4 regions of the Cupriavidus sp. FW305-26 genome follow, and region 4 is predicted to be linked to each of the others. Evidence: predicted binding sites of a transcription regulator. Region 4 holds the regulator's gene; each other region holds the start of a gene.

Region 1 (5,028 bases), on a different contig from region 4:
TGCCAAAGGGGCCGGCGCGCTCTTCCTTCTTGCCGGGCGCGGCCGAGCGGCGCAGTTCATACAGGTCCACGCCAGCTTCCAGCAGTGCCTTGCGCCGCTTGGCATAGCCCGAATGCACGGCGGCCACGTCGGTGGCTTCCAGCGCATTGGTCAGCACGCGCACCGCCACGCCGCGCCTGGCCATGTCGGCAAAATAGGACGTGCCGCCCGTCGATGGCACGAAGTAGGGCGAGACCAGGTCAAGCTCGCGCTGCGGGTCGCCCAGGATTTCACGCAGCTGGTGCGCCACCAGGGTGTCGCGCGATGCCTCGCCGAGAGCCTTGGCCGGGTTGTCGCTGACCATGCGCGTTCTTGCCCACTGGAACCGCAGCGTGCCGTCCAGCATCCGCTGCACGTCAGGCAGGTCGCGCACCGCGGCCAGGTAGGCGGCGGCAGCGGGGTTCTGCTCGACTGCGCGGGCATTGCTGACCAGCGCCTGCAGCCGTTCGACGCTGACCGGCGGCACCAGCCGGTCCACCGGGTAGGCCGACGCACTGGACCAGTAGCGGTCGAAATCGTGCGCCACGTCGCCGGCCGCGGGCCCGATGGCGATCACGTCGAGGTCGGCAAACAGCACGCCATCGGTGGCGCCGAAGTATTCGTCGCCGACATTGCGCCCGCCGATGATGGTGGCGACGCCGTCGGCGGTGAAGGACTTGTTGTGCATGCGCCGGTTCAGGCGCCGGAAATCAGTCAGGAAATTGAGCGCCTTGGGGTGGCGGATCACGAACGGGTTGAATATCCGCACCTCGACCTGCGGATGCGCGTCCATGGCCGCCAGCCATTCGTCCATGCCGGCGATGCCGTTGTCGTCAAGCAGCAGGCGCACGCGCACGCCGCGGTCGGCGGCTTCATGCAACGTTTCCAGCAGCAGGGTGCCGGTCAGGTCGTCGCGCCAGATGTAGTACTGGACGTCTAGCGTGCGCTGCGCGGTGCGCGCCAGATGCACGCGCGCGGCAAAGGCAGCGTAGGCATTCTCGAGCGGATGGATGCCGCTCAGGCCCGGATGGCGCGCCACTTCGCCGGCCACCGCCTGGCCCAGCGGAGTGGCCTGGGATTCGGCGGGCGTCAGCGCAAAGGATTCGGTGCGGGGATCCAGCGGCGGCAAGGCGCAGCCGCCGAGCAGGGCGGCACAGCACAGCAGCAGCGAATTGGCACGCAGGCGGCGGTGGGGGGCGAACGCGGCGTCTGTCGGCGATGGCATGGCGGGTCCTGTCGGGCCCCTCGCGGGGTCCGATCGTTACGGCAATGCCGCCATGTTGCCATGCCGCGCGGGCCGCGGGCTTAATTACGCACCGGGAGCGGGAAGTGGTGGCGCGCCACGGGGCTCCGGCGCATCGCTCAGGCCAGGGACGATATAGAGACGGGCGTGCTCTCCTTACGCCTTGAGGCGGCGGTCCGATGGCGCTGGCAGGAACTGGTCAGTCCAGATGTCCGCCACCGTCAGCGGCGCCTTGATGCCGAAGGCGCCGACGGTTTCATCCAGCGTTGCCTGCAGCCGTGCCGGCGTGGCCGCGCCCCAGCCGTCGCGCCGGGTGTCGGGCGTCTTCATGGTGCCGTCGACGATCAGGCGCAGGCGCTCAGTCTCCAGCGCCTGGTCGGCCAGCGGCTCGCGCGCCTTGACCGCGGCACCGCCCGCGGCGGGATTGGCAATGGCGTCGAGCCAGCCGCGGGTAGAGGCCTTGACGAAGGCCTTCATCACCTCCGGATCGGATGTCATGCTCTTGCGGTTGGCCACCAGCCCGTTGCCGTAGGACTTCATGCCGTAGTCCGAGAAGCGGAACACGGTGATCCTCTCTGGCCCCATGCCGCGCGCCTTCAGGTTCACCAGGCCGGTGAAGAAGAAGTAGGCGGCGGCATCGAAGTCGCCCTTGACGAAGCGCGTGTCGCCGATATCGGGCGTGACGCTCTCCCACTTCACGCCGCCGGGGTCGAAACCCTGTGCCCTGGCGAAGACCGGGAACAGCTTGCGCGAGGCATTGAACGGCTGGCCCAGGATGGACTTGCCGGCCAGGTCCGCTGGCCTGACGATGCCGCTGCCCTTGCGCACCAGGATCGCGTTCGGATTCAGGTCATACTGGATGGCCACCGCCTTGAGCGCGGCGGACGGATTGGTGGTGTTGAATTCGATCATCGCCGCGAGGTCGGCCGAGGCGCAGTCATAGGCGCCGCCCGCGACCAGGCTGATGGCCGAGGCCGAGCCGTTGCCGGTATCGATGGTGACGTCCAGCCCGGCGTCCTTGTAGTAGCCGCGCTGGTGCGCCAGCAGGAACCCCGCGCCCGAGGCTTCCACCTTCCAGCCGAGATTGAACTTGAACTTCTGCAGCGAGCCCGCCGCGCGGACATGGGGCACCGCGAACGGGGCGGCGGCAAGCAGGGCGGTGGCGCCAGTGGCGCGCAGGAAGGAACGGCGACGCATGTCTTTCTCCGGAACGAATGTCACTGGACGATGCGTGCGCGGGCCGGTGGCGCGGGTGCGGAAGGAGAGCGTGGCCTCCCAGGACGCCGGCACCACGCCGCGCCGGCATGCGGCCAGGGCATGCGCGGGGACCGTGCACATCATCGGGAGCAATTTCCGGGCGGCGTGCCGCTGAACGCTTCTACTCCGCTGCGGTTTCAGCAGGATCCGTGCCGGGCGCTGCGCGGCGCCATGCACCAAGCCGTTGCCCGGCATGCGCCATCACGGCGCAAGCCCCGGCGCAATCGCTGCGATCCCGGTGCAAAAACCCCTGGCCCGGAACCTGCATAACCTCGGGCAAGAGTAGAAGCGTTCACCATCCGCGCGGCGCGTCGCAGACGCACGCCGGATGGCCGGGAATTGCTCTTGAAGTCCGTGCCTCTCGCCATCGCGCAGGCTGGCACAGGCGACCTCAGGAGCGCGTTGTCCCGGCGTGCGTTGCCATGGTGGTCTGCCTGTGCCGGCGAGGGGCCAATCCCTGACCCGCTTTGCACAAGGAACACCATGAGCCAACCAGACACCGCCTACGCCCTGGCCGAACTCCACCGCGAATCGCGCATGGGCGCGTTCGGTTCGGAAACCCGCCAGCGCGAGATCCGCCGCATCGACCTGTCCGACTACGCGCGGCGCAAGGCGCAGATCGCCGACGAACTGTGGCAGGCATCGGTCGACGTCGGCTTCTTCCAGATCGCCAACCACGGCATCGACCTGGCCAGCGTGCGCGAAGCCTTTGCCATGACCGAGCGCTTCTTCGCGCTGCCTGACGCCGTCAAGGCGCAATACCCGCTGCAGAAGGCCAACAACGCCGGCTGGGAAAGCCGCGCGCAGGTGCGCCCCTCGACCGGCACCCCGGACCAGAAGGAGTCCTACCAGATCACGCGCCCGCACATGGCCGGGCTGTGGCCCGGCGATGACGAACTGGAAGGCTTTCGCGCCACCATGCTTGCCTTCGAGGCGCAATGCTGGGAGGTGGGCATGAAGGTGCTGTCATGCTTCGCCGGCAAGCTCGGCTTTGCCAGCGACTTCTTCACGCAGGCGCACGATCCGCGGGCGCCGGACTACCAGAGCACGCTGCGGCTGCTGCACTACTACGCGATCCCGCCCGAACTGCGCGACAAGCTGGAGCTCTGGCGCGCCGGCGCGCATACGGATTTCGATTGCCTGACGCTGCTGTTCCAGCGCCCCGGCCAGGGCGGGCTGCAGGTCTGCCCCGGCAAGGAGATGGAGGCGCAGGCATGGACCCCGATCGAGCCGGACGAGGAAGTCATCACCTGCAATATTGGCGACATGCTGATGCGCTGGAGCGACGACCGGCTGCCGTCGAACTTCCACCGCGTGCGCAATCCCGCGCCGGATGAATACATGGGCCCGCGCTACAGCATGGCGTTCTTCTGCCAGGCCAACCGAGGTGCGATGATCGAAGGGCCGGGTGGCAAGTATCCGCCGATCAGCGCGGGGGACTACCTGCGGCAGCGGGTGAATGCGAATTTCAAGGGGTATTGAGGCGCGGAAGAATTTCCATGCCGACGGTCTGCTCCCCCTCTCCCGCTTGCGGGAGAGGGAGTCCACCCGCAGTCGCTGGACGCGCCGGTAGTGAGCCTACGACTTACGAAGCCGCGACAACCCCGCAAGCAATCCGCCCGCCCGCATTACCGGTCGGCTGCGTCTTGTAGTCGTCCGGATCCTTGTGTACCACCACCGCGCGGCCGATCACCCCGTTGGCGCCCGTGCCAACGGTCAGGTCCGGCAGCAGCATGCTGACGCGAACGTTGCCGCTGGCGTCCGCGGTGACGTTGTTCATGTCGCCGGCATGGTGGTCAGGCATGGTCATCTGGCCGTGGGGCTTGCCGGTCGGGTTGAAGTGGCCGCCCGCGCTCATCGCGTCAGGCGCGGAGCAGTCGCCCTTCTCATGGACGTGGAAGCCGTGCACGGAGTTGGGCGGCAGGCCGGTGATCGCCGCAGTCATCATCACGCCGCCGGGCTGCTGCTGGAAGGTCACGGTGCCGCCGGTATTGCTGCCGCTCTTGGGCTGGAGTGTGGCCGCCGCCCTGGCGCTGCTGCTGGCGCTGGTGCCGGACGCGCTGGCCGCAGACGAGGAGCTCATGCCGGAGCCGGCGCAGCCGGCCAGTGCAATGGTCGCGGCGATGCAGGCCGCCAGGGGGGTAAGCACTTGTTTCATCGGACTCCTCTTCTTGTCATGATTTCGGAAGAAACAGTATAGGCTGGCCGGCGCCAGGCCGATTTCCGGTTTTGTCCTACATGCCGCACTAGACTGAGTGCACTAGTGTCCTGTTCCGTAGATACGGAACAGGACACTAGCCAATCACGCCATCAGGCTGCGGCTGCCAGCCGCTGCTGTGCCGCACCAAAGTGCGGGTGGCGCGAGAACAGGTCCGCTGCCCAGTTGACGAACACCCGCACCTTGGCCGACAGGTGCCGGTTCTGCGGATACATCGCCGAGATCGGCAGTTCTTCGGTCTGCCAGTCGGTCATGACCTCCACCAGCCGGCCGCTGGCCACATAGGGCTCGG
Region 2 (5,028 bases), on a different contig from region 4:
GGGGTTGAAGGCTACAAGACGCTGGCACAACCCAGCGAGAAGGAGCCGGTCACGTACTACGGCAAGGTGGAAGACAAGCTCTTCCACAACATCCTGCACAAGTACATGGACCACAGCGGCACGGCGCTCGCCGCCGACGGGTTCAAGGGCGGCCCGATCTGCACGTCGCGCAACACCCTCGGTGAAGAGCAGCTGTCGATGACCACGCCTGTGAAGGCGCTGGGCGCGCAATCCTAGGAGCAATGATGTTTGGCAAGTTGAGTTTGTCGGCGATTCCGTTTCATGAGCCGATCATCATGGTCGTTCTGGCCGGCGTCGCCCTGGGCGGTGCCGCGCTGCTAGGCGCGATCACCTATTTCAAGAAGTGGGGCTACCTCTGGAACGAGTGGTTCACCTCGGTCGACCACAAGAAGATCGGCGTGATGTACTGCCTGGTCGCCCTGATCATGCTGCTGCGCGGCTTCGCCGACGCGGTCATGATGCGCACCCAGCTGGCGCTCGCCACCAATGGCGCGACCGGCGTGCTGCCGCCCGAGCATTACGACCAGATCTTCACCGCCCACGGCGTGATCATGATCTTCTTCGTGGCCATGCCGCTGATGACCGGCCTGATGAATCTGGTCGTGCCGCTGCAGATCGGCGCGCGCGACGTGGCCTTCCCGTTCCTGAACACGCTGTCGTTCTGGCTGTTCGTGTCGGGCGCCATGCTGGTCAATGTCTCGCTGGGCGTCGGTGAATTCGCCAAGACCGGCTGGCTGGCCTACCCGCCGCTGTCGGGACTGGACTTCAGCCCGGGCGTGGGGGTGGACTACTACCTCTGGAGCTTGCAGATCTCGGGCCTGGGCACCTTGCTGACCGGCGTGAACTTCCTGGTGACGATCCTGCGCATGCGCGCGCCGGGCATGACGCTGATGCGCATGCCGGTGTTCACCTGGACCGCGCTGTGCACCAACGTGCTGATCGTGGCCGCTTTCCCGGTGCTGACCGTGACCCTGGCGCTGCTGGGCCTGGACCGCTACGTCGGTACCCACTTCTTCACGAACGACGGTGGCGGCAACGCCATGATGTACGTGAACCTGATCTGGATCTGGGGCCACCCCGAGGTGTACATCCTGATCCTGCCGGCGTTCGGCATCTTCTCTGAAGTGATCGCCACGTTCTCGGGCAAGAAGCTGTTCGGCTACAAGGGCATGGTGTACGCGACCGCCGCGATCATGGTGCTGTCGTTCATCGTGTGGCTGCACCACTTCTTCACGATGGGCTCGGGCGCCAACGTCAACGCGTTCTTCGGCATCACCACCATGATCATCTCCATCCCGACCGGGGTGAAGATCTTCAACTGGCTGTTCACCATGTACCGCGGCCGGGTCCAGATGACCTCGCCGGTGCTGTGGACGCTGGGCTTCATGATCACCTTCGTGATCGGCGGCATGACCGGCGTGCTGATGGCCGTGCCGGCCGCTGACTTCGTGCTGCACAACAGCCTGTTCCTGATCGCCCACTTCCACAACGTGATCATCGGCGGCGTGCTGTTCGGCTACCTGGCCGGCATCACCTACTGGTGGCCGAAGGCGTTCGGCTTCACGCTGAACGAGCGCCTGGGCAAGTGCGCCTTCTGGTGCTGGCTGGTCGGCTTCTACTTCGCCTTCATGCCGCTGTACGTGCTGGGCCTGATGGGCATGACCCGCCGCCTGAACCACACCGACAACCCGGCCTGGACGCCGTGGCTGTACCTGGCCGTCGTGGGCGTGGTGTTCGTGGCGCTGGGCATCTTCTTCCAGGTGCTGCAGATCGTGGTGTCGATCCGCGACCGCAAGAAGCTGGCCGACGTGACCGGCGACCCGTGGGGCGGCCGTACCCTGGAGTGGGCCACCTCGTCGCCGCCGCCGTTCTACAACTTCGCGCACACCCCGGTGGTGCGTGACCTGGACGCGTTCTCCGACATGAAGGCCCGTGGCGAGACGCTGCCGACCGAAGGCTACGAGAAGATCCACATGCCCAAGAACACGGGCGCGGGCTTCATCATCGGCGCCTTCAGCCTGGTGTTCGGCTTTGCCCTGACCTGGCATATCTGGTGGATGGCCATCGTTGGCCTGGTGGGCATGGTGTGGGCGTTTATCCACCGCAGCAACGACGACCATATCGACTACTACGTGCCGGCCACCGAGGTCGAGCAGATCGAAACGCGCCATCTGCAGCGCATTGCTTCGCAAGCCTGAGAACCATGTCGACTCAAGTCCTAGACCGCATCCCCGCGCAGGCCGGCGCACCGGCCAAAGCCGACGCGCATGGCCATGACCATGCGCACCACGATACCAGTGCCAATACGGTGTATGGCTTCTGGATCTATCTGATGAGCGACTGCATCATCTTCGCCGGACTGTTCGCGGCCTTCGCCGTGCTGCGCGGCGAACTGGCAGGCGGCCCGTCGGCGAAGGAGCTGTTCGAGCTCAACTACGTGCTGGTGGAGACCTTCATCCTGCTGTTCTCCTCGATCACGTACGGCATGGCGATGATCTCGCTGCAGAACCGCAGCCTGAGCCGCGTGCAGGTGTGGCTCGGCGTCACGTTCCTGCTGGGCGCGGCGTTCATGGCGATGGAAATCAACGAATTCCATCACCTGATCGCCGAAGGCGCCGGCCCGGGCCGCAGCGCTTTCCTGTCGTCGTTCTTCACGCTGGTCGGCACCCACGGCCTGCACGTCGCCAGCGGCATGCTGTGGATGATCGTGCTGATGTGGCAACTGTCGAAGAAGGGCACCACCCCGACCCTGAGCAAGCGCCTGATGTGCCTGTCGCTGTTCTGGCACTTCCTGGACGTGGTCTGGATCGGCGTGTTTACCGTGGTCTACCTGATGGGACATCTGTGATGGCACAACACAACGCACCGGCGGCGCACGGCGCCCACGACTCGCACGACTCGCACGCGGGTCATGACACCCACGCCAGCTTCAAGTCGTACGCAATCGGCTTCATCCTGGCCGTGATCCTGACCGTGATCCCGTTCAAGCTCGTGATGGACGGCAGCATGGACAAGGGCACCATCCTCTGGATCATCCTCGGCATGGCCGCGGTCCAGATCCTGGTCCACCTGAAGTACTTCCTGCACCTGGACACGTCGTCCGAGCAGCGCAGCAACGTGATCGCGCTGCTGTTCACGGCGCTGATCCTGGTGATCGTGGTGGCGGGTTCGCTGTGGATCATGCACAACCTGAATGCCAACATGATGGTGATGTAAGGACCAACGTCCTGGCATCGAGAGCGGGGCCCTGCAAGGGGCCCCGTTTTTTTTGCCCGTCGCCTGCCTTGGGGCGTGGTGCCCGGCCTTGGTGCGGGGACGCGCATCGCCTGGTGCCTTGCGCATGCCGCCCGCACGGAATTGCGCAGATGCACGGGAGTGGTGCGTGCGCCGCCCGCACTGCTCTGGTGCGGATGCGCGATCGCGGGCGGCGGCAGCGCCTGCGCGCCGCGCCAGCACGCCATCTGCCGGGGGTGCGGTGGGTATCAGGCGGCCTGCCTCCATGGCACGCTAGTTGCAGAAGCATCACCCGGGGAGCGTAGTCCCTGACTAACACCATAAACGGGAGCTGCAAATGCAACGACGTGACATGCTGAAGCTGTCGGCGATAGCCGCCGCGGCAATGATCGGTACCAGCCCGCTGGCCATGGCGCAGTCCAAGGAACCGATCAAGGTCGGTATCCTGCACTCGCTGTCCGGCACCATGGCCATTTCGGAGACGTCGCTGAAGGACGTGGCGCTGATGACCATCGACGAGATCAACAAGAGCGGCGGCGTGCTGGGGCGCAAGCTGGAGCCGGTGGTGGTGGATCCCGCCTCGAACTGGCCGCTGTTCGCGGAAAAGGCGCGCCAGCTGATCACCAAGGACAAGGTCGCGGTGACCTTCGGCTGCTGGACCTCGGTGTCGCGCAAATCCGTGCTGCCGGTCTACGAAGAGCTGAACTCGCTGCTGTTCTACCCGGTGCAGTATGAAGGCGAAGAGATGTCGAAGAACGTCTTCTACACCGGTGCAGCGCCCAACCAGCAGGCCATTCCGGCGGTGGAATACCTGATGAGCAAGGAAGGCGGCGGCGCCAAGCGCTTCTTCCTGCTGGGCACGGACTACGTCTACCCGCGCACCACCAACAAGATCCTGCGCGCGTTCCTGAAGAGCAAGGGCGTGGCCGACAAGGACATCGAAGAGGTCTACACCCCGTTTGGCCACAGCGACTACCAGACCATCGTCGCCAATATCAAGAAGTTCTCGCAGGGCGGCAAGACCGCGGTGATCTCCACCATCAACGGCGACTCCAACGTGCCGTTCTACAAGGAACTTGGCAACGCCGGGCTGAAGGCCAAGGACGTGCCGGTGGTGGCGTTCTCGGTGGGTGAGGAGGAACTGCGCGGCATCGATACCAAGCCACTGGTGGGCCACCTGGCCGCATGGAACTACTTCATGTCGGTCAAGAACCCCGAGAACGACGCCTTTCGCAAGCAGTGGGCGGCATGGGTCAAGGCCAACAACCTGCCCGGCGGCGACAAGCGTGTGACCAACGACCCGATGGAAGCCACCTACGTGGGCATCCATATGTGGGCGCAGGCCGTGAAGAAGGCTGGCACCACCGATACCAACAAGGTGCGCGCCGCCATGTACGGCCAGACCTTCAAGGCACCGGACGGCTTCACGCTGACCATGGGCGAGAACCACCATTTGTACAAGCCGGTGATGATCGGCGAAGTGAAGGGCGACGGCCAGTTCTCGGTGGTGTGGAAGACGCCGAAGGCGGTGCGCGCGCAGCCGTGGAGCCCGTTCATCGCGGGTAACGAAGGCAAGCCGGACAAGGTGATGTAAGCCGGGCCACCCGCTGCCGGTTGGCTCCCCTCTCCCGCTTGCGGGAGAGGGGCTGGGGGAGAGGGCTGGCGCTTGCCAGCCAGATGGCACTCGCTTCGTCATGGACACCTGCCTTCTCCCCAAACACTTATTCCGCAACTCGCCAGCACCTATGCGCAATCCCTTATCCGTTTCCATCC
Region 3 (5,028 bases), on a different contig from region 4:
CTGATCCTGCTGCTGGTACACCTGCGCATGGAGGAATCGCTGGACCGGCGCCATGCGGCGCCGCTGAGGCTCGGCACGGTGGCGAAAAGCTACGCCGAGCTGCTGCGGGATCGCGAATTCCTCGGCTATTCGCTGTCTGCGGGTTTCGGCTCGGCGGGCATGTTCGCGTATATCTCCGGCTCGCCGTTCGTGCTGATCGAGCTGCACGGCATTGCGCCGTCGCACTACGGTTTTGTGTTCGGTGCCAATGCGCTGGGCCTGATCACGATGTCGCAGCTCAACGCCAGGCTGGTGCGCGGCCGCTCGCTCGATCAGGTGCTCGGGGGCGCGCTGCTGGCTGCCTGTGCGGCGGGCCTGGCGCTGGCTGTTGCCGCGCTTGCAGGCGTGGCGGTGCTGCCGGTGCTGCTGGCGGGCTTTTTCGTCTTTATCGGCGCGCTCGGCTGCGTATCGCCGAATGCGTCGGCACTGGCGCTCGCCCATCAGGGCCATCGCGCCGGCACGGCTTCGGCGCTGATGGGCACGCTGCAGTTTTCACTCGGGACGCTGGGCGGCGCGGCAGTCAGCCTGTGGCGCGACGGCACCGCGCTGCCGCTGGGCGTGGTGATGGCGGCCTGCGGCGCGGGCGCGGTGCTGATGCGATACTACGGGCGCTCAGGCCCCCGCTGATACCGTCTGCGAGCCGTCGTCAGGCAGCCTGTTGCGCGGCGGCCTGCTGCGCCAAAGCCTGTTGCACCACCACCATCTGCGCCGGCATTGGTGCGGCATAGCCGGCCTGGCCGAAGCTCTCGCGGATGATGCGGTTGGTATCGAAATAGACTTGCCAGTAGTGGTCGTTGTGGCAGTACGGACGCACCGCCAGCACCGGGCCGACCAGCGTGAACTCCAGGATCTCGACATCGACCGGGGGCTCGGCCAGCACGTTGGGGATCTCCGCGATGCGGGCCTTCAGCAGCGCTGCCGCATGGGCGGTGTCGGTGCTGCCGGCAAGCTGCGCTTTCAGTTCCACGCGCCGGTACGGGTTGGCCGTGAAGTTCTGGATGGTATCGCTGAAGATCTTGTTGTTGCCGACCACGGTCTGCACATTGTCCGGTGTGTCGAGCGAGGTCGCGAACAGGCCGATCTCGCGCACCGTTCCGGTCACGCCGCCGATCGTCACGAAGTCTCCCACCTTGAACGGGCGCAGCACCACCAGGAACGCACCGGCAGCGAAGTTCGCCATCAACCCCGACCAGGCCATGCCGATGGCCACGCCAGCGGCGGCGATCAGTGCGGCGAAGGTCGTGGTCTGGATGCCGAAGTAGCCGAGGATGCCGATCACCAGCACCACGTTCAGCGTCACGGTGACGATCGAGCCGACATAGCGCAGCAGCGTGGGATCGACCTTCTGCTTGCCGAGCGCGTTCTGCACCATGCGCACGACAAAGTGGATCAGCCAGCGGCCGATGACCCAGAAGGCAAGGGCCGCCAGGATCTTGACCCCGAATTCTGTCGCGTAGGTGACGACCAGGGCCTTGAGGTTATCGAAGGTAGTGGCATCCATCGGCGTAGTCCTTTCATGTTGGTGTCCGGCCGGCCGCCGGCACAACATCCCCCGATTCAGCCGGCAGCAATGTGCTAGCCCTGCGCGCTGTTGCGGCGCAATACATGGGCACGGCAATTATTGAGACGCCGTACCGGAAGTGCAAGCAAATTATTGTTAAGACAAGCTGCCTTGCGCAGCTTGTCAATTTAAATCAGGACGGCCCGCACGCCATTACCAGTTGGTTTCCCGTTCCGGCGTTGCCGAAATCCGGTGCAAGGTCAGGTCCGCTCCGTTGAATTCGCCTTCGGCATCGAGCCGGATGCCCACCAGCTTCTTCAGCGCGCCATATACCACGGTGCCCCCGGCCAGCGCCACCACGATGCCAAGCACGGTGCCGATCGCCTGCGCGCCCAGCGACACACCGCCCAACCCGCCCAGCGTCCTGGCTCCGAAGATGCCCGCGGCAATGCCGCCCCAGGCGCCGCACAGCCCGTGCAGAGGCCACACGCCGAGCACGTCATCGATATGCCATTTGTTCTGCGCCAGCGTGAACATATAGACAAAGAGCGCGCCGGCCACCGCGCCGGTGATCAGCGCGCCGAGCGGGTGCATCAGGTCCGAGCCAGCGCACACCGCCACCAGTCCGGCCAGCGGCCCGTTGTAGGCAAAGCCCGGGTCGTTGCGTCCGGCCGCCCAGGCCGCCAGCGTGCCGCCGGCCATTGCCATCAGCGAGTTGATTGCCACCAGGCCGCTGACCTTGTCGACCGTCTGCGCGCTCATGACGTTGAAGCCGAACCAGCCCACCGCCAGCACCCAGGCGCCTAGCGCCAGGAACGGGATGTTTGAGGGCGGATGGGCGCTGATGCGGCCGTCCTTCTGGTAGCGCCCGCGCCGTGCGCCCAGCAGCAGCACCGCGGGCAGCGCGATCCAGCCGCCCAGCGCATGCACCACCACCGAGCCGGCGAAGTCATGGAATGGCGCGCCGGCCACGCGCGTAATCCAGTCCTGCACACCATAGCGCTGGTTCCAGGCGATGCCTTCGAAGAACGGATAGACAAAACCTACCAGCACGAAGGTGGCGACCAGTTGCGGGTTGAAGCGTGAACGCTCGGCAATACCGCCCGAGATAATCGCAGGAATGGCCGCGGCAAATGTCGCCAGGAAAAAGAACTTGACCAGTTCGTAACCGTTTTTCTGCGCCAGCGTTTCGGCCCCGGACATGAATTGCACGCCGTAGGCAATGGTGTAGCCGATAAAGAAATAGGCGATGGTCGAAACTGCAAAATCCACCAGGATCTTTACCAGTGCGTTGACCTGGTTCTTCTTGCGCACCGTGCCCAGTTCCAGGAAGGCGAAGCCGGCGTGCATGGCCAGCACCATGATGGCGCCTAGCAGGATAAACAGGGCGTCGGTGCCGGTCTTCCAGTCGTCCATAGTGACCTCATGCTCAAAATGGGAGCGTGAGTACGCAAAAAGCATTCCAGCAACGGCCGCATCCTGGTGCCATGTGCACCTTGTCGGGTAAAACCGCACCGGAATGCCGCGCGCAGGCAGGGGCGGGCGCTGCTGGTAGCGTTGCCGCTGGCATCGCCGTGATAGTGCAGATGCGCCAAAATGGCGCGAAACGGCGGCGCGGGCTGAACCGTTATGGTGCGGCGCCCCATTTGTGGGAATCTATCCTATGCTGCTGGTTTGCCCCACGCGCGGGCCGGTCTGGCGTTGCCGCGCTGCGGGACGGCCCGGCAAAGCCGGCTTCTGGCAAGCGGGAAAGGCGTGGAAAATTGCCCGCTAACCGGCCTCAATCAAGGATTTGCGGGTTTTTTTGTCGCATTGGTGCCACTGGGGATTGCTCTACGCGCGACGGGCAGATTAGACTGCGCCGATCGATGGCTTTGCCGCGAGGCACGCACATCGGTGACGACGACCAACAAGGGAAATCAGCCATGAATAAAGGTGAACTGGTATCGGCCATCGCCGCGGAAGCAGAACTGAGCAATGCCGCCGCCGAGCGCGCGCTCAACGCAGCGCTGGACAGTATCAAGAAGGCAGTGGCAAAGGGCGATTCGGTGACGCTGGTGGGCTTTGGCAGCTTCAGCGCCGGCAAACGCGCCGCCCGCACCGGCCGCAATCCGCGCACCGGTGAAACCATCAAGATCCCGGCCGCCAAGACGGTCAAGTTCTCTGCCGGGCAGGGTTTCAAGGACGCGGTGAACAAGAAGAAGTAAGCAGTTTGCGTCCACAGCGTGAAAAGCGGCCTTGCAGGCCGCTTTTTTGTTGCCTGGCACGGCCACGCCTGCCGGTACCGGGCTGCAGCCGGCAACGGCGGGCACGATCCGGGTTAAACTGCCGGCGCCAGCGTTCCGGCGTGCAGTCAGGCAATGCCGCCGTCGCAGGTTCGCCCCAGAAATCCCGCCCCCGCAATCCGTACCCGCATCATGAACGATCTGTCCCACCAGCTTTCCATGACCGTGCTGATGACGCCGGACATGGCCAACTTCTCCGGCAACGTCCACGGCGGCACCATCCTCAAGTACCTGGACATGGTTGCCTATGCGTGCGCCAGCCGCTACGCCGGCCGCTACGTGGTAACGCTGTCGGTCGACCAGGTGGTGTTTCGCCAGCCGATCCACGTGGGCGAGCTGGTGACCTTCCTGGCCTCGGTCAACTTCACCGGCCGCAGCTCGATGGAAATCGGCATCAAGGTGGTGACGGAAAATATCCGCAGCAAGCTGGTGCGCCATACCAACAGCTGCTACTTCACCATGGTGGCCGTGGACGACAACGGCACGCCGGCCGAGGTGCCGCCGCTGGAGCCGCGCGACGAGGTGGAGCGCCAGCGCTTTGCCGCCGCCCAGCAGCGCCGCGCGCTGCGCCAGGAAATGGAAAAGCGCCACGACGACATCAAGTCGTCGGTGACCTGAATACCCCGCCATGAAGCGCTACTGCAATCGCATCCGCACGGTCCTGGCCGTCGTCTGTCTGACGGCCGCCTCGGGCGCCCACGCCGAGGAGATCGGCAGCGTCAGTACCAATTTCCGCATGACCGGCTCCGACAAGGTCGTGATCGAAGCCTATGACGACCCCCAGGTGGACGGCGTGACCTGCTATGTGTCGCGCGCCCGCACGGGCGGCATCAAGGGCCAGCTGGGCATGGCCGAAGACCCGCCGGAGGCATCGATCGCCTGCCGGCAGGTGGCCACGATCGCCTTCAAGGGGCCGATCCGGCAACAGGACAACGTCTTCTCCGAACGCATGTCGATCCTGTTCAAGGCCCTGCATGTCGTGCGCGCGGTCGACCGCAAGCGCAATACGCTGGTGTACCTGACGTACTCCGACCGCATTGTCAGCGGCAGCCCGCAGAACAGCGTCACCGCCGTGCCGGTGCCGGCCGGCACGGTTATCCCGGTGAAGTAACCCTGCAGCAGCCGGCCCCGGCACCTGGTGGATCAGGGCGCCAGCGCCGCGCTCTCCGCCTGGCAGTCGCGCGACGGGCGCGCGCCGCTGGC
Region 4 (5,028 bases):
TGCGCACCGCGGCCTCGACCAGCACGGCCAGGTTGCGCCCGGCCGCCACCTGGATCTTGACCATGTGGATCGGCAGGCCCAGCACGTCGAGGTATTGCGAATCGAGCGGCAGCCGCTCGAACTCGCCGTCATTGCGACGCACCAACTGCACCACCAGCTTGATCTTCATCTTCCGGCGCACCGCGGTCTCACCGAAGATGGTCTTGATGTCGAGCAGGCCCAGACCGCGTACTTCAAGCAGGTTCTGCAGCAGCGGCGGGCAGCGGCCTTCAATGAAATCCGGCCCCAGGCGCACGAAGTCCACGGCATCATCGGCCACCAGCCCGTGGCCGCGCGAGATCAGTTCCAGGCCCAGTTCGCTCTTGCCCAGGCCCGATTCGCCCATGATCAGCACGCCCATGCCCAGGATGTCGAGGAATACCCCGTGCATGGTCACGCGCGGCGCGGAGATACGCGACAGGTACAGGCGCAGGTGGTCGATCACCGCGGCCGACGACACCGGCGTGGTGAACAGCGGCGTGGACGAGCGCGTGCAGCGCAGTTCCAGGTCGGGCGGCGGCTCCATGCCGTCGGCGATCACCAGGAAGGGCGGCTCCAGCAGGATCAGCTCGCCCATCTGGCGCTTGCGGGTCTCGTCGTCCAGCCGCTGGTAATAAGTGATCTCGGGCTTGCCGAGCACCTGGATGCGGTTGGGGTGGATCAGATTCAGGTGGCCCACCAGGTCGGCGGCGGAGGTGGCTTCGCGGGCGAACTCCACATCGAAGGCGCGATCCGCACCTTCCAGGCCGGCCACCCACGAGAGTTTGATGTCGGCTGCGTTGTCGTCGAAGATGGACTGGGAGGTGACGCCGGTGAGTTCCATGCGGTATGACTGGTGGGGCGGTTTGCGAAGCGCCTTGGCGCCTGCCCGGTCTGGTGCCGGCCCGCTTGAGGGATCAGGGGATCAGGGATGCCATGCGATCAGCAACTGATGGACGGCATCGGGCGTGGGCAGCGTGGCCAGCCCTTCACGCATGTCGCGGTCGGAAAGCAGTTGCGCGATTTCGGACAGGATTTCCAGGTGCTGCTGCGTAGCCTGTTCGGGCACCAGCAGGAAGATCAGCAGCGATACCGGCTTGCCATCGGGCGATTCGAACGGAATTGGTTCGGCCAGGCGCATGAACGCGGCCAGCGGCTGCTTCAGGCCCTTGATGCGGCCGTGCGGGATTGCCACGCCGGCGCCCAGGCCGGTGGATCCAAGCGACTCGCGCGCGAACAGGTTGTCCGTCACGATGGCGCGCGCCACACCATGGTTGTTCTCGAAGAGGAGCCCGGCCTGCTCGAACACACGCTTCTTGCTGGTGACGCTGACGTCGAGGGTGATGTTGCCGGGTGGCAGCAATTTGGCCAAACGATTCATGGGCGATGCGCAGGATTTCAGTTAGCGGGCGGACCGTTCCGCCGGGCAGTGGGCTGGCTCCGGCCTGCCGTTGGCCTGGCCGGAGGCGTCCGGCCCATTATAGAGCAGCGACTACTCCCGCATTGTGCAGCGCAACGGGGCAAGCCGGTGCAGAAAGATACATGGTGATGCAATGGTGCCTCCGCGGCGGGGAGCCGGTGCACCGGTGCGGGGCACGGCCAGGATTCCCTCTCTTTGTATGGCGCAGCATACACCTTGGCGCAGCGCTTGCGAACACCCTTGCTCATTCGGGTGAAAAGCATCGGCTCCGGCGCCACAGCCGGGGCGCGCCGCCAGTGCGGGCGCGGCATGCCGGCGGCAACCGGGAACGCGAGGGCGCAAAAAAGCCGCGCTTCTTGGCGCGGCTTGCCTGTTCAATCCTGATTCAGCAGCCCGCTGCGGGGCTGCCGGGCACGGTCATTGCTGCATTTGCGCTGCGGCCATCTGGTACTTGACCGCTTCGCGGTCGTGGCCTTGCACGCGATCCTTGTAGCGGATCACCTGACGGTCCAGCTTGTCGACGAGTGCGTCGATCGCTGCATACAGGTCTTCGTGATGCGCTTCGACAAAGATGTCCTTGCCCTTGAGATGTAGATTGATTTCCGCGTACTGACGCCGGTCCTTTTCCTTATGGTTGTCGACAGAGAGCAGCACACTAACGCCAATGACTTGATCGAAATGCCTGACGATTCGCTCCAGCTTCGTTTCCACGTACTCACGCAGAGGGGGCGTGATGTCCAGGTGGTGTCCACTGATCTTGAAGTTCATAGCGCTTCTCCTTCTGAAAGAGCCTCACCAGGCAGGCGGTGGGCTCGGCTACAAAGACTTGCGGAGATTGACTGCGGGGATCTTCAGGGCTTCGCGATACTTGGCAACGGTGCGGCGTGCGACAACGAAGCCTTGTTCGCCCAGCAGTTCGGCAATGCGACTGTCGGAAAGGGGATTCCTCGGGTCTTCGGCTCCTATCAGTTGCTTGATCAAGGCGCGGATGGCCGTTGACGAAGCCGCGCCACCGGTTTCGGTGGACACGTGGCTGCCGAAGAAGTACTTCAGTTCGAAAGTACCCATCGGCGTTGCCATATATTTATTGGTCGTCACCCGGGAGATGGTTGACTCGTGTAAACCCAGTGTATCGGCAATCTCCCGCAAAACCAAGGGGCGCATGGCGATTTCGCCGTGGCTGAAAAAGTTCTTTTGACGCTCGACAATGGCCTGCGAGACACGCAGGATTGTGTCGAACCTCTGCTGGATGTTCTTGATCAGCCAGCGCGCCTCCTGCAGCTTCTGCTGCAGCCCGGCGGTGCCGGACTCACCCTTTGCGCCACGCAGGATTTGCGCATACATGTCATTGATGCGCAGCCTCGGCATCACATCCGGATTGAGCTGCGCGATCCAGCCGCCGCCACCCTTGCGCACGAACACGTCCGGCACCACGAAGTCCGCCTCCGGGCGGCTGTATGCATGGCCGGGGTAGGGCGCCAGCGAACGGATCAGTTCGTGTGCGGACTTCAGCGCCGCTTCATCCACCTGCAGCGCCTTCTTCAGCCGCGTGTAGTCGCGTACTGCGAGCAACTCCAGGTGGTTGGTCACGATGTTCAGGGCCAGTTCGCGCTGCGGGTGCGTCAGGCGCCGCAACTGCAGGGCCAGGCACTCGGCGGCGTTGCGCGCGCCCACGCCGGGCGGGTCGAAGCTCTGCAGCAGCGTGAGGATGGCGTGGACCTCCTCGATCTCGAACTCGAGTTCTTCCGGCAACTCCGTGCAGATCTCCTCAAGCGATGCGCTCAGGTAGCCATCGTCGTCGAGCGATTCGATCAGGAAGATGGCCAGGCCCTTGTCGCGCGCCGAGATCTTCAGCGGCGTGAGCTGTTCCATCAGGTACTCGCGCAGCGTGGGCTCGGCTTCGCGCAGCTGCATCGGCGTTTTTTCGTCCTCGTCGCCCTGGGGGCGGCGGGCAAAGTCGTCCAGGCTCCAGTCGCCGCTGCCATAGTCGTCGCCGTTGCCGCTGTCGCCATAGCTGTCGTCGTCAGCCGCGCCGTCGGCGCGGGCCTCGCCATTGCCCTGCGGCTCTGCCGGCGCGGGCGCCGGTGCGCTCTGCAGGTTGACCGAGCCATCGGCCGCCACGCGCAGCGGGCTTTCGATCCAGTCGTTCTCGCGTTCGAGCAGAGGGTTTTCCGTCAGTGCCTGTTCGACCTCTTGCTGCAGTTCCAGCGTGGAAAGCTGCAGCAGCCGGATCGACTGCTGCAGTTGCGGGGTCAGGGCCAGATGCTGGGAAAGGCGGAGCTGTAGCGACGGTTTCATGCGACCTATTCTATGCGCATCTTTCCGTTGTTGGAACGGAAATTGCTATCGCTTATGCGGTCTGATCGCTGCTGGCTGTGGCAGGCCCACGTGCGCCCGCGAATAGGCCTGCCGCTCCATGGCAGGCCGCTGCATCACATGCGGAAGTTCTCACCCAGGTAGACGCGCCGCACTGCGTCATTGGCGATGATTTCCTCGGGCTGGCCCGCGGCCAGCACCGTGCCTTCGCTGATGATGTAGGCGTGGTCGCAGATGCCGAGCGTCTCGCGCACGTTGTGGTCGGTGATCAGCACGCCGATATTGCGTGCCTTGAGGAAGCTGACGATGCGCTGGATCTCGCCCACGGCGATCGGGTCCACGCCGGCGAAGGGTTCGTCCAGCAGGATGAAGCGCGGCGACGACGCCAGCGCGCGCGCGATTTCCACGCGGCGGCGCTCGCCGCCCGACAGCGACAGCGCCGGGTTGTTGCGCAGGTGCGCGATCTGCAGGTCGTCGAGCAGCGAATCCAGGCGGCGCTCGATCTCGGCCTTGGGCAGTGGCTTGCCGTTGCTCACCTGCAGCTCCAGCACCGCGCGGATGTTCTCTTCGACGTTGAGCTTGCGGAATACCGAGGCTTCCTGCGGCAGGTACGACAGCCCCATGCGCGCGCGCTCGTGGATCGGCAGGCCGCTGATGTGGTCGCCGTCGAGCACGATATCGCCTTCGTCCAGCGCCACCAGGCCCACGATCATGTAGAAGGAGGTGGTCTTGCCCGCGCCGTTGGGCCCGAGCAGGCCGACCACCTCGCCGCTCTTCACGTCGAGCGAGACGTCCTTGACCACCGTGCGCGAGCCATAGCGTTTCTTCAGGTGGCGCACGACCAGCGTGCTGCCGCCGGCAAGGACGGTGGAGGCTTCGACGGAAGGCTTGTCGGCGATGGTTGCGGTATCGGTCATTGGCACAGTCTGGCGTTCAGGCGTTTCTGGCGCCGGCCGCATGCGATGCACGCAGCCGGCGCCAGGCGTCAGGGTTTGTTGGCAGGCGCGGGCGCCGGCTTCAGGTCCAGCGGCGAGCCGCCGCTGCCCGTGGCGCCGGCCTTCTGGTCCTGGCGCGGCGACAGCACCGCGCGCACGCGGCCGGACGGATTGGCGGCCGCGGCGTCGCCGCTACCGCCGCCGGCAGCCGTGTAGAACTCCTTGCGGCTGTCGTAGGTCAGCACCGCGCCGCGGATCTCGTCGACCTGCTTGGCGCCCTGCAGGCGCGCCATGCGGGCATTGCCGATCAGCTTGGAGTACTCCTGCTTGCCGTCGTAC

What was found. The regulator sigma-54, encoded in region 4, starts transcription at its own class of promoters, with help from an activator protein. The targets are predictions, from matches to a motif close to TGGCANGNAANCTGCTTT.
Region 1: the regulator sigma-54 is predicted to act here: its motif matches at 2,770-2,787, upstream of AC3WQZ_RS14135 (isopenicillin N synthase family dioxygenase).
Region 2: the regulator sigma-54 is predicted to act here: its motif matches at 3,522-3,539, upstream of urtA (urea ABC transporter substrate-binding protein).
Region 3: the regulator sigma-54 is predicted to act here: its motif matches at 2,988-3,005, upstream of AC3WQZ_RS12035 (ammonium transporter).

The regions. Positions count from the first base shown of each region.
Region 1 is NZ_JBYTAH010000021.1:54,602-59,629, reverse strand. Features, by position in the region: gene AC3WQZ_RS14145 (phospholipase D family protein) at 1-1,243, opposite strand, end outside; gene AC3WQZ_RS14140 (ABC transporter substrate-binding protein) at 1,418-2,458, opposite strand; gene AC3WQZ_RS14135 (isopenicillin N synthase family dioxygenase) at 3,002-4,000, shown strand; gene AC3WQZ_RS14130 (superoxide dismutase family protein) at 4,104-4,676, opposite strand; gene AC3WQZ_RS14125 (LysR family transcriptional regulator) at 4,829-5,028, opposite strand, start outside.
Region 2 is NZ_JBYTAH010000028.1:32,213-37,240, reverse strand. Features, by position in the region: gene cyoA (ubiquinol oxidase subunit II) at 1-237, shown strand, start outside; gene cyoB (cytochrome o ubiquinol oxidase subunit I) at 246-2,219, shown strand; gene cyoC (cytochrome o ubiquinol oxidase subunit III) at 2,225-2,869, shown strand; gene cyoD (cytochrome o ubiquinol oxidase subunit IV) at 2,869-3,237, shown strand; gene urtA (urea ABC transporter substrate-binding protein) at 3,593-4,849, shown strand; gene urtB (urea ABC transporter permease subunit UrtB) at 5,001-5,028, shown strand, end outside.
Region 3 is NZ_JBYTAH010000016.1:76,939-81,966, forward strand. Features, by position in the region: gene AC3WQZ_RS12025 (Bcr/CflA family multidrug efflux MFS transporter) at 1-666, shown strand, start outside; gene AC3WQZ_RS12030 (mechanosensitive ion channel family protein) at 686-1,540, opposite strand; gene AC3WQZ_RS12035 (ammonium transporter) at 1,754-2,956, opposite strand; gene AC3WQZ_RS12040 (HU family DNA-binding protein) at 3,466-3,747, shown strand; gene AC3WQZ_RS12045 (acyl-CoA thioesterase) at 3,958-4,443, shown strand; gene AC3WQZ_RS12050 (CreA family protein) at 4,454-4,936, shown strand; gene AC3WQZ_RS12055 (acid phosphatase) at 4,969-5,028, opposite strand, start outside.
Region 4 is NZ_JBYTAH010000032.1:49,436-54,463, reverse strand. Features, by position in the region: gene hprK (HPr(Ser) kinase/phosphatase) at 1-862, opposite strand, end outside; gene ptsN (PTS IIA-like nitrogen regulatory protein PtsN) at 944-1,399, opposite strand; gene hpf (ribosome hibernation-promoting factor, HPF/YfiA family) at 1,856-2,206, opposite strand; gene AC3WQZ_RS18315 (RNA polymerase factor sigma-54) at 2,255-3,736, opposite strand; gene lptB (LPS export ABC transporter ATP-binding protein) at 3,871-4,671, opposite strand; gene lptA (lipopolysaccharide transport periplasmic protein LptA) at 4,740-5,028, opposite strand, start outside.